Regions from separate parts of the Bifidobacterium porcinum genome, predicted to be linked through region 2. Evidence: riboswitches for the same ligand, from Rfam matches in the RefSeq annotation. Region 2 holds a riboswitch; each other region holds the start of a gene.
The links. A riboswitch is a leader RNA that binds a small molecule or an ion and turns the genes downstream of it on or off. The one in region 2 is predicted to bind thiamine pyrophosphate.

Region 1: linked by a shared signal. The riboswitch ahead of ACZ41G_RS05125 (ECF transporter S component) and the one ahead of ACZ41G_RS06290 (TenA family protein) in region 2 are both predicted to bind thiamine pyrophosphate.
Region 3: linked by a shared signal. The riboswitch ahead of thiM (hydroxyethylthiazole kinase) and the one ahead of ACZ41G_RS06290 (TenA family protein) in region 2 are both predicted to bind thiamine pyrophosphate.

The regions. Positions count from the first base shown of each region.
Region 1 is NZ_AP029603.1:1,296,031-1,300,208, reverse strand. It holds gene ACZ41G_RS05130 (hypothetical protein) at 1-967, shown strand, start outside; TPP riboswitch at 1,782-1,892, shown strand; gene ACZ41G_RS05125 (ECF transporter S component) at 1,924-2,553, shown strand; gene ACZ41G_RS05120 (ECF transporter S component) at 2,782-3,477, shown strand; gene ACZ41G_RS05115 (ATP-binding cassette domain-containing protein) at 3,736-4,178, shown strand, end outside.
Region 2 is NZ_AP029603.1:1,590,718-1,594,895, reverse strand. It holds gene ACZ41G_RS06300 (DEAD/DEAH box helicase) at 1-152, shown strand, start outside; gene ACZ41G_RS06295 (pyridoxamine 5'-phosphate oxidase family protein) at 470-1,048, opposite strand; TPP riboswitch at 1,504-1,614, shown strand; gene ACZ41G_RS06290 (TenA family protein) at 1,608-2,447, shown strand; gene ACZ41G_RS06285 (DEAD/DEAH box helicase) at 2,490-4,178, opposite strand, start outside.
Region 3 is NZ_AP029603.1:611,227-615,404, reverse strand. It holds gene ACZ41G_RS02215 (PulJ/GspJ family protein) at 1-450, opposite strand, end outside; gene ACZ41G_RS02210 (hypothetical protein) at 476-739, opposite strand; gene ACZ41G_RS02205 (type IV pilus modification PilV family protein) at 1,025-1,201, opposite strand; gene ACZ41G_RS02200 (hypothetical protein) at 1,224-1,667, opposite strand; partial or broken gene ACZ41G_RS02195 (hypothetical protein) at 1,762-1,974, opposite strand; TPP riboswitch at 2,403-2,510, shown strand; gene thiM (hydroxyethylthiazole kinase) at 2,500-3,492, shown strand; gene thiC (phosphomethylpyrimidine synthase ThiC) at 3,768-4,178, shown strand, end outside.

The DNA of each region.
Region 1 (4,178 bases), 290 kb from region 2:
CCTCATCGGCGCAAGCGTCGACGGCCAAGCGTGCGACGGGCTCGAAATGGTCCACAACGGGCCAAGCCTTGCAGGAGCGGCCCGTGCTGTCGAAAGCATCACCGCGTCCTCGACGCCCGGCATGGAACTGCCCGCGTACGAAGTGACCCCGGGATTCATCAAACTGCTTGCATCCGGGCAGAAAACGGCGAACGCGGCATCGTCGTCTGCGTCCTCGTCTGCGCAACAGGGGGCGACATCAACGCAACAGGAAGTGAACGAGACCGCTGACACCTCGGGAATATGGATTTCAACCGACGTCTCGCATGATTTCGGACTGGTTAAAGGCAGCGTCATGCAAACCAACCGTGGCGATATGACCATCGCCGGCGTATTCTCCTGGCCCAACGACGGCCGCGACACCAGATTCGCCTATGCGGCGATGATCCCGGTTTCGGCATCCTCCGGCGAATTCACCGAATGCTGGGCGAAGCAGTGGCCTGTCAGCGAACAAACCAACGACCTGCTGTATTCCACGGCGATCGTTTCGGGAACGGGCGGAAACACGACGGTCGCGCAGGTCAACAAATCCTTCGACTCCCGGTACAATGCGTACTCCAGCTATAAGAACCGCATGACGGTATGGCTGCCGTACGTCTCGCTAGCGGTCGGAGTGATCGCCGGGGTGATTTCCGTGCGGCGCAGACGACTGGAATACGCGGGAGCCTTGCACGTAGGGCAGACCAAAGGCGCCCAACTGCTCGAAATGATCCTGGAGACGCTCATCTGGGCGGGGCTGGCGACCATAGCGTGCCTGGCGTTGCTGTGTGCCTACTGCTGGCGCATGTCCACCGACGGCTGGATGAACATCTTCATCGCCGCCTGCCGAATCCCTGCCACCGGGTTCGCGGGGGCGATGGCCGCGACGTTCCTCGCCGGGCTCAGCGTGCGGGAGTCCCAGCTGCTGCGGTTCTTCAAGAGCCGGTAGGGTTGGGGATTTGAGTGTGCGGGTTGGGTGCGGCAGGTGGGTACGCGGCGTGCGCTAGATAGGCGACTATCTCCGGATTTCTGCACGGTCGAGAGAACAGGAACGCCGAGATAACGCGGTTTATACGGTAAGTTGTGCGAGATGAGGTCGGGGTTGGCTGTTCCTGCGTGGCGTGGTTCGCGGGCTGTGGGAGATAGCTGCGTATCCGCGGTTTGCTGGTGTCGGGCGGGCGCGGGGGATGGGGGATGGCGCAGTAGTTTCGTCATGTTGTCTGGGTTGGGGATGTATGTGGCGTGATCTGTGTGACGTGGGTTGCGGGAAGTCCGGGATACGTTCGTATCTGCGGGTTGCTGGTGTCGGGTGGAGACGGGTTGTCGGAGATGATGTGGTTTATTGGTCAGGTTGTGTGGGTTGGGGATGTATGTGGATGGGCCTGTGTGACGTGGGTTGCGGGAAGTCCGGGATACGCGTGCATCTGCGGTTTGCTGGTGCGGGGGTAATGTGGGTTGTTGGAGATAGCGCGGTTTGTGCGGGAAGTTGTGCGAGATGGGGGTGGGGTTGGTGGTTCCTGTGTGGCGTTGCTCGCGGGGTGCCGGAGATGGCTGTGCATCTGCGAGTTGCCGGTGCCGGGCGAGTGCAGGCTGTCCGAGATGGCGTGATTACTGCGGACTCCTGCCCGAGTTGGAGGCGGAGTCGCCCGCTTCTGCACGGTATAGGGCACAGAAAACCTGAGATGCGGGCATATCGTGGGGCCGCCGTAGCGGTACGGGGACGATGCGTGAATCGTGCAAAATCATGGGGTGCCCCTAGACTGAACAACCGACACGGGGGCTTGGCTGAATGCCAGGCTGAGATGGGGGTTTCCTCCGACCGAATGAACGTGAACCGGGCAATGCCGGCGCACGGACGTCGCTCTTCCCGTGCCTGAGAACAACCGTTCAAGAAAGGCACAAATCATGACACAAGCCGCGAATACCGCAGCATCATCCACAGTGAATCTCAAGTGGCGCGTCGTCGATATCGCCGTCGCATCGGTGATCGGCGTGGCCAGCGCGCTGATCTATTGGCTGGTCGCCCTGCTGACCGCCGCACCTTGGACCGCACTGGACGCGGTCGTCCCCGGTCTGCCCGGCCTGTTCAACGGATTGTGGCTGTTCGCCGGGCCCTTGGCCGCCATCATCGTGCGTAAGCCGGGAGCCGCAGTGTATGCAGAGATCGTTGCCGGTATTCTTGAAGCGTTGATGGGCAACATGTGGGGTGGTCTCGCCACATTCCTGATCGCCTTGGTGCAAGGCGTGTGCGCGGAGCTCGCGTTCGCGATTGTGCGTTACCGCAAGTGGACCCTGCCAGTTGCCGCCCTGTCCGGCGCGCTGTCCGGGGTCGGATGCTGGGCGTACAGCTTCATCGAAAACCTTCAGGGCATCAATCTTGCCGGGTCGTACGGCATTGTCTACCTGATCACCACGGTGGTGTCCGGCCTGCTGATCGCCGGCATCCTCATGTGGTACCTGTACAGGGCAATCGCGCGGACCGGCGCGCTGGACAAGTTCGCTTCCGGGCGTGAAGTGCGCGGCATCAGCGCCTGAGAGACAACACCGTCTGAAATCACCGTCTGAAATCACCGTCTGAAAGCGTCATCTGAACGCGTCAGCGTCTGGATTCCGAGGCGTGCGGCGGAGCACCGATACGGCTTCGCAAGTCAGCGGCATAAGGCCCCCCACCAGTATGGGCGGGCGGTTTCGGGATCATCGCAGCGATATACCAACCCCTGCCGGGCATCATCGCAATCCGGCATCGCATAGGAAGACATCAATATGAGCAACAACTCTTCGAACGCATCCAACGCATCCGTCGCCACAGCGACATCAGCAGCCAATTCGGTCACCCCTCAACCTGAGGCAACCCCGGTCGCAGCACTACGCCCCAGCCTCAAGTGGCGCGTCGTCGATATCGCCGTCGCATCGGTGATCGGCGTTGCCAGCGCGCTGATTTTCTGGCTGGTGTCCCTGATTTATTCGCTGGGTGTCGGCGACCTGATCGGCCTGGTCATGCCCGGATTCCAAGGCATCTATAACGGTTTGTGGCTGTTCGCCGGCCCCTTGGCGGCGGTCATCGTGCGCAAGCCGGGCGCCGCCACTTACGCGGAACTGCTCGGCGGGGTCATCGAAAGCCTGATGGGCAACCAGTGGACGGGCATGGACACGTTCAGCACGTCGCTGATGCAGGGCGCGTTCGCCGAACTCGCGTTCCTCATAGTGCTGTACCGCGTGTGGAACGTGCCGATCACCATGCTGTCCGGCGCGTTCGCCGGGGTCGCCGTGTGGCTGCATGACATTTTCATGCGCGGCCAGGCGTTCACCGGCCAGTACATCACCATCTATCTGGTCACGTCCGTGATTTCCGGCATCGTATTCGCCGGCATCGTGGTGTGGTACCTGTATCGGGCGATTGCACGGACCGGTGCGCTGGACAAATTCGTATCAGGGCGCGAAGTGAGGGCCACCGCCTGAACCACGGCGGGGCTACGGTTCACGCCGGCAGAAGCGCCTGGCAGGCAACTGTTCAGGTGTGAAGCAATACAGAACAGCAGCAACAGCGGCACAGCGGTACGACAGCGCAACAGGCACGGCGGCGGAACCGAGGCCGGCGGACGGCGGTTCGCGATACAGTGGCGGACAGCGGTCGGGCAACGGTTCCGCGCCAGCGCATTTGAAGACGGCAGGACACAGGACGCGATGAAGTCAAGCGAACATGACAACAGCAGCACAATGACGGCAGTGTCGACACAACCGGCACGTCTCGAATTCCATGATTGGGGCTACCGGCATGCCTCACGCCGCCACTTCGCCGTCCGCGGCCTCAACCTGAGCATCGAACCCGGCCAGCGCGTACTGCTGCTTGGAGCCTCGGGCATCGGCAAATCCACCATTCTCGAAGGCGCGGCGGGACTGCTCGGCGGCGATATCGAAAGCATGAACACCGCCGCTAACGGCACCACCAGCACCATTGACGCAGACGGCGGGCTGACCGAGGGGAGTGTCACCGTCGACGGCACGCCCGTCAGTCAGGCCCGGGGGCGCGTCGGCCTCGTATTGCAGGACCCGGATGCGCAGGCGATTTTCGAACGGCTCGGCGACAATGTCGCGTTCGGCCCGGAAAACCTCAACGTGCCGCGTGAAGCGATCTGGCAGCGCGTCCGCGACAGCCTCGA
Region 2 (4,178 bases):
TTGTGGCGAAGGACACAATCGAGGAGCGCATCATCAACCTGCAGCGTACGAAGTCCGATCTTGCGGCGAAGTTCGTTGATGATGCCTCGACGACCGGTGGCAGCGCCATCAGCCGGCTTACCAAGGACGACCTGCTCGCGCTGCTCGGGTGAGTTGCCGGGGATTGTTGCCTTGCTGCCCGGGCGAGCGCTGGTCGAATGGGTGTTACCGCGAAATCGCCCAGGTGCGCATTGCTCTGGTGGGGCGTTGCCCAGGGATTGTCTGAACGGGCGCCGGTCAGCTGGGCGCGGTTGGGCGGATACTGGCAGTCTGATGTCTTGACTGGTTGGCCGGCAGTTGCCCCCAACTCCGCCTTGCGCCCCAACGAATCAAATTAGTAGCACACGATATATTAGCTTACGATATACTAGTTTGTGATATACCAAATTGCAGGTTGGGGACGCGGTGACGGGAAACGCCGCAAGGGCGATTACTTACCGCCGTGCGGGCGCGGAACGGTGTGGATTTTGCCGGTGAAGTTGGTCGAAGTGATTTGCCAGACCGTGACGCTTGCCATCTGCTGTGCGGTGAATGGCACGTGATCCATGCCGGCCTGCTTGCTCATCAGGGCTTGCATGGCAACGATTTTCTCGTCAAGATCCGTGACCACCGATGCCGTGCCCGTGCCGACGATCGAGCGGAAGGACGCCGACCAGTTGCAGGGCGTGCGGCCTTCGTGCACCTGATGATCGCAGTCAAGTTCGAAAGCGACCTGAAGCGCGTTGCCTGCAGCGCGAATCGCATCGATTTTGCGTCCCTCATGCGCCGAATGCAGGAAAATCCGAAGCTCGCCGAAATCCGGCGGTAGTGGTGTCCCGTCCGCCGACAAGCTGACCGGAAGGTCGTTTTCGGGTTGGGGGAACCGCTCCAGAGTGAATTGATATCCGAAATTCATCGGCACGATGGTCAGGCCCTCGGCGTCCTGGTAGGCGATGCGCACGACTTCGCACGAGTCGAGGATATCCTTGATCTGCTGTGGGGAACGGACTTCGCGGTCGGCGCGACGCATCGGTCGGTGTGCTCCGGGGGCCGTGGAAGCGTGCACATGCGGCGCACGCCGCAGCGAGCCGGATGGCGGCAGCGAAACCCTTGCGACTGCGGCCGATGTGGGTGTCGGCACTTGAGCTGGCGTTTGTACCGGTGTTTGTGCCGGCGTTGACGGCGAGGCTGGTGTGTGCTGCGGAAGTTCGGAAGCGATATCGGTCATGGTGTCCTCGGTGGTGTGGCGGAGCGTGGGCTTCGACTGGTGTGGAATATCTCAGACGAACAGCTTTCTATAGTGTGATATAGAAAGTCGTGAAATCTGTCGACTTTCTATACCGTACTATAGAAACTTGCAAAGCGACGCAGCGGATATCAGCTGGGTGTAATCCGGTGAAGTGATGCCGGTTGCGTGTGGCGTCGGCGGGCTTGCGTGCTTTTTGTCTGTACGGTCGTATGTCCGGGTGGCTGAGGTAGGGTGGCTGGACAACCTAGGGGAGCTGCGGCGGGTCCGCGGCTGAGAGTGCGCGCAAGGCGCTGACCCTGTGAACCTGTCCGGGTAATACCGGCGAAGGAAAGGAACTGCCATGACGGCATCATCGTCTGCTCAATCAAATCATGGTTCTCAAGCGGTGGCCGCACCTAACATTTCTCCAACCGGCGAGTCCGGCACGTCCGCGCAATCTGTGGGGCAGGACGCATCTCGTGAACCGGCGACCAAGCACGTCCCGCTCGCGCCGGCAAGCAAAAGCGGCGATTACGCGTTTCTTGGAGCGACGCCCGGCAGTGTGGCCGACGCGTTCTACATGGCTGCCGCGGAGGATTGGCAGGCGGCAATCAATTCGCGGTTCGTCAACGAACTACTGGACGACACCCTGCCTGACAGCGTGCTGATCAGCTATCTGATTCAGGATTTCACGTTCTTTACGCAGCCGACGCTGGAACGCCTGACCGTGCAGGCGCCGACGCAGGAGATTCGGGACATGCTCAACCGGCAGGCCGAATTCTTCGCCGATCAGGAGAAGCCATATTTCCTGCGGTTCCTTGAGGAATACGGGGTGGACGAGCAGCAGCAGACGAGCGTGCCACAAACCCCGGCGAACCGCGAATATTGCGCGTATCTCGACCAGATTGCCGCGACCGGCAGTTTCGCGCAGCTGTTGTGTCTGATGTGCGCGATGGAATGGCTGTATCTGGCGTGGGCTAAGCGCACGGTGGATACAGGCGTCGTTCAGCAGGTGCCGGCGCACCGCGGTTGGGTGGAGCTGCATGAAGGCGAGCTGTTTCGCCGCTGGGTGGGCAATCTCATCGAGCTCGTGAACCGGTACGCGAGCGTCGACGGCCCGGAGGCCGCCGTATTCCCCGAAGTCGCGCGACTCGAGCGCGCGTTCTTCGAGGATTCGTACGCGTATGGGGTGGGGGAATGACGGGTCGCCGCTTGAAGGAAGATTCGAACGGCAAGACCGGTATCACTGCTCCGAATCACCGGTGAGATGGCGTAGCAGATCCGGCGGCACGGGGTGGGTCAGGTGCAGATTGGAGACCACTACGCGCTGCTGGATTTCTTCGCCGTCCTTGTTCGCGCCGCGATTGGTTTCCTCGTGCGAGTCCTCGATCGAGGCGGCGCGGCCGACATAGTAGTACGTCGTCTCCTTCGTTTCGACTTTCCTGCGGATGAACACCGGTACGAAGTGCGAATCCTGCCAGGGTTCACCGTCGGTTTTGCGAATCCATTGGAACTCTGGCGATTGCAGGGAACGGTTGTTCTTGCTGAACCACTCGATGTCTTGGTCGTCAATGAACCGGTCCTGATACTGGCTTGACTCGTATTTGATGAAAATCGGCATGGTCCCCGTACTCGCGTCGTAACGGTAGCCGCCCACATTCTGTGGGACCTGCTCGTTGCTCCAGCCGCACATCCGCATCACATCAAACAGTGAATACTTTTCCCCGACAATGAACCCGTGGTCGAACACGGCAGACAGCGACAGGCTCTGTTTGCTTGCGGTGACGCGGGTTTCTTCATACCGTCCGACGCATTGTGCCAGTCCTGCCTGCACGGTGTCCGCAAAGAACTGGCGGAATGTCGCGTTTTCTTGCAAGGAGGCTCGCAGCCGGGACGACAGACGTGCTCCACCATCCCCGGACAGTTCAACCATCGGCACGCCGCCGAAACGCTCCCGGTTTGCACTGGTGAAATACGAATAGTCGAGTACCCGCAACGCCGATTCGCATTGTGCGATATCGCCGCTGCAATCAGGGAACAGACTGGTGACCAAGTGCTGCAAAGTTGGGGCATCCAAGACATCCACGCTACCGGCCTGCGAGAGTACGTCGGCATGGTCGCCAACCATATCCCGTACGGCATACGGCATTTCAATCCCGGCAAGCGCCGTCAACGCCACCAGCTCGTGTGGCCGCAAGCCACGCAGCTGCGTATCGGTCAGCATGGTCAGCATTCCGTCTTCGACCGAGGTTGTTGTTTCGAGCCGGAATCGCGTATCTGGATCACCGTTCTTGGTGCTGAGACTACGTTCGCGTGAACGGACGAAGGCCAGATAGTTCTTCGATTTGCAGGCTATCGTGTACACAAGCGATGTGTCACGTGCCGTGATATCCATGAGCATGGGGATCCGGTTCAATTCGCGACGTAGTTCCCGGTATTGTTCGCTGAGTTTTCTCATGTCGGACAGGTCGGCATGATCGATCGCATCAAGCACGCGCTTGCGGGCGATGGGATCGAAGCTGATCGAGCATAAGCCCGGCGCTTGGTTGTTGAGGTTCTTGCGTACGCGGTCACGGTCGCCGCTGTTGCCGTACAGGGCGATCGGGATGAGATAGTTGTTGGCGTAATTGCCGATGAAATCCACGACGACGACTGATGATTTGCCTGGGTATTTGCGTAGGCCTCGGCCGAGCTGCTGGGTGAATATGATGCTGGATTGTGTCTGTCGTAGCATCACGATTTGGTTGGTTGCGGGGATGTCGATGCCTTCATTAAACAGGTCGACGGTGAAAATGTAATCAAGCTCGCCGTCTTGCAGCGCTTGTTCCACCTGCTCGCGCTCTTTCGGCTTGCTGGCTCCTGTTAGACATGCGGTCCGGTATGGGCGTTCCGCCTGTTCGTTGATGATGTGGGTGAATTTCTCTGCGAGAAT
Region 3 (4,178 bases), 980 kb from region 2:
AACCAGTTTGCTACCCGAATACTGGCCGACACTCGCACTGGCCGCACCGGAATCATTGCCGGACGACGGCGCCGAATAAATCAACACCGTGTTCTTGTCGGCGGAACCGCTGCTGCCACCCGTCGTGGCATATCCAATCGAGTTGGAATACGTGACGAAACGCTCAAGCCGCTGGGTTGCCATCATTACCGTAGACGCCGATTGAGCACGCACCGCAGTCGAATTTGTAGACCGGAGGTACTGCATGACACTGGCAGTGAACACTGACGAGAACAAGAGGAATATACCGAGCGCCACCATGAGTTCCGTCAGAGAAACGCCCTTTTGCTTATCGGTGTTCCTCAGCTTGCGCCAACGAGATGCAAACTTTCCTGCTGATCCTTCATGCTTTGCATCACAAGATCTGCTTCGCATGCTTACTGTTGTCGCCGGCTGTTCAACATTGCTCATACCACTATCCATACTGTTCACCGCCTCACTTGCTCTTCAGGGTGTCGTCATTGCTGCCATCGAAAATCGCGGCAGTGCTGTACCAGCAAGTCTTGCCTTGATGCTGGCTGTCCGGCCAAGTGACGAGCACAACCACGCGGGGCATCGGCGAATAGGTCGGACTAGAAGCGGTACCAGTGTTGAACGGGCCGGTCGGGAACTTCGTGGCGTCCGCGATGGATGCTGCATCAACGGCTTTGTTGCCTTCGCCGACATATTTGTACGCACCGACAGCGCCGGATGAAGTCACCAGACCTTGCTTCGACGCGGACAGGCAGGAAGCCTCGGCAGACAGGCGATAACATTTGCCGACAACCGTGCATACGGTATACGTGGCGCCTTCCCTGCTGGTCGTTGGTCTCGACCTTGGCCTGGATCGCCGTGGCGCTCGGAGAATCATTCCACCCCAGATCCATGGTATCTGAAGCGTTCTCAATCACATTGAAATCGGTAGCCGCCTTGAGCGCCCCCTGCGCCCCCGACTTGGACATGCCCGACGTGAGCGTAGAGAAAATCGTGTTGCCTTCTTTGCCCTTCACGCTTTCCTGTACCTGCTCCAACCCGATTCGGCAAGACCAACCGCGATGGCACGCTGCTGGTGTGCGTAAGAAGAATGCACGACGGTGACGGCGAACTGGGCAGCCGCCAGTCCGACGAGCGTCAACATGCCAATCGCCACGATGACCTCAACCATGGTGAAGCCGCGCTGCATACGTTTGAGCAGCGCCCGCCTCCTACCGTATGTATGGCCCACGGTTGTTCCCCTCTCTTATGCCGGGCGTCAACCCGTGCCGGGAACTTGTTTTCTCTCTCGTTTTCCGTATTACCCTGCTGCCAGTCAATGACCGCCAGATAATAGGTGAGCCCCGCAAAGCCTCAACCCTGCAGGGCGAATTGATGTCACGGCTTATGCGGATGCCATTCCAAAGCGCCTGTGGTGCTCTCGTGCTTGTATTCGGAATCACCCAAATCGCTGCCCCCTCGACGGTGTAGCAATCACCGCCGTTGGTGTCGCTGTAGCTGATGGTCACCTTGATGGTGTTGTCTTTGGACACTGTAATGGGGATGCCGCTGATGGTGCCGCCGGCCTGCGTAAATGTGCATTCCTTGTCGCTGCATGTCGTCGAAGAATCATTGGTCTTCATCGTCAGCTTTTCGCCGTCTTTGAGCTTGGTCATGGCGGTGGCGATGGTCACCTGGGCGTTGTTGCACATCGTTCTGCACGGATGAACGCCATGCCGACTTACGCTGATTCAGATAAATAGGGACCGCCACCCATACGAAGAAGACCGCCGTCACCAGTTGAATGCTTTTTATTCCCCACTCGTATGGGACGCCGAGACGTGCTGGAATCGCGAGCAACAGCCACCACAACGGCGGGTGTCCTTCGTAATGCGGGCGTACCAGCAAGAGATCATGCCATGAGCAGTCGCAGGCGATCAACCATGATTGCGCCTCATCGAACCAAGGTTCGTGGAAGCACATCACCACGATGACAACGACTGCGTACACAGCCAACACGACCCATTGTCAACAACGCGACTGGCCGTTTTTCATCTTCACCGCCAGATGATGCATGAAGTCCTTCTCCTCTCAGTTTGCCCGGCCGTAGCGAGACGTGCGCGTTGCAACGTCGACCCCGATAGTGTGATCGCAATCCGAGCGAGACCGATCTACACCAACCACACATCCACGCCGGCGCAAGGCGACCGAAAGACAACCGTGTCAGTGTCCCGGGAGATTCAGTGCTGTCAGCAACGCCTGGAAAAGACCTACGTCATTCGGACTCGGCAGGACATACGTAATCTCTTAATATTATCCGGAACCCTGAACCTCAGCGGCGTGCAATCTGCACGCGCCAATCCGCCCCGAATCCACCCCGTGTCCTCGGGCGTCCATACGATGGCTCACATAATCCAATGCAGGGGAGCCTGCCGCAAGGCAAGGCTGAGAAAGGCACCGTGCCTGACCCTTAGAACCTGTTGGTTAGAACCAGCGTAGGGAGCAATGATGAGCACAGACGCATCACCAGATATCACCGGCAGTACCAGCGCAGCCCTGAACGGAACACCGTTGCCAGCGGACGACCCCGAGCGCCAGCTGATTGCGAAGGCTGTGCGCGAGGTGAAGGACACCACGCCGCTCGCCCAATCATTCACGAACTTCGTGACCGTCAACCTTGTCGCCAACGCGCAGCTCGCGGCAGGCGGCACCGCGGCGATGAGCTACCTGCCGGACGATATCATCGACACCGCGGCAATCGCCAAGGCCACCTACATCAACGTCGGCACCCTGCTGCCGTTTTTCAAGGACGCGCTCGGCAACATCGCGCGGTCGCTGCAAGCCATGCACCACCCGTGGGTGCTTGACCCGGTCGCCGCCGGCATCGGACGCACCCGTTCCGCCATTCTGTGGGCATTCCGCTCCGCTCCTCCGACCATCGTACGGGGTAATGCATCGGAAATCATCGCGTTAGCGGGAATCTGGGATCTCAACGTCCCATCCGCTGGTTCCGATACAGGAGCCAAGGAGGGAACCACACGACCGGCAGGCGTCGAAGCTGTCGATGACGTGGACAGCGCCACAAACGCCGCAATCGTGATGGCGCGATATTTGCGCAGCTACGCGCCAAATCACCGTGCCGCTGTCGCCGTGTCCGGCGCCACAGATCTTGTCACCGACGGAGACACCGTGTACCGGTTGCCCGGCGGCAGCTCGATGATGACGAAAATCACCGGTGCCGGATGCTCGCTCGGCGGGGTCACCGCCACCTATCTCGCCGTAGCCGATCCGCTTACCGCCGCGCTGGCTGCGAGCGCACTGTACAACCGTGCCTCCGAGCAGGCTGCGGAAGGCTGCACCGGACCAGGAAGCTTCCAAACCCGATTCCTTGACGCGCTGTGGAACGTCACCGCCGAAGACATCGCCGCATCGCCAATCATCGTGTCACATGTCCCTACGTCGCAAAACAGCGTATCTCCAGACACCGCAGGCACGGCCTGACAAGTCGCAATCGAACCGCGCCAAGCATGTAGACGTTGCTCCATAGCCAAGGAAACACATCCGGCATGCCCGCAACGCCGTCGCGGTGAGACCAGCGGCGAGCAATGCATACGCAAACGTAATCATCCCATCGCCATATTTAGGTGAGATATCGCTGATATTGAGCGAATGAATCGTTTGCATAATATCAATGCATTCGGCAGTAAGCCCCAGCACGATACTTCAGAACTGCAGAACCAAGGGTCACAATCGGCCCAATAACAGAAAGAAACACCATGACCAACTACCCCTACGCCTCCATGCGGGACACCTTCGACTTGACCGCCTACTGCATCCTCGGGTCGCAAGATACCAAGGGACGCCCGATCGGCGATATCGTCGATGACGCGCTGCAAGGCGGCGCCACCTTCATCCAGCTGCGTGACAAAACCGCAGATGCCAAACAACTGACCGAAACCGCACGGGATATCGCGCAGATCATCGAAGACAACGACAAGTCCGACACGGTCGCCTTCGTCATCGACGACCGTGTGGACGTCGTCTGGCAGTGCCGCAATCTGGGTATCAAGGTCGACGGCGTGCATATCGGGCAGGACGACATGGACCCGCGCGAGGCGCGACAGCTGCTCGGCGACGACGCCATCATCGGCCTGAGCGCGGAAACCGAAAGCCTCGTCAAACTCATC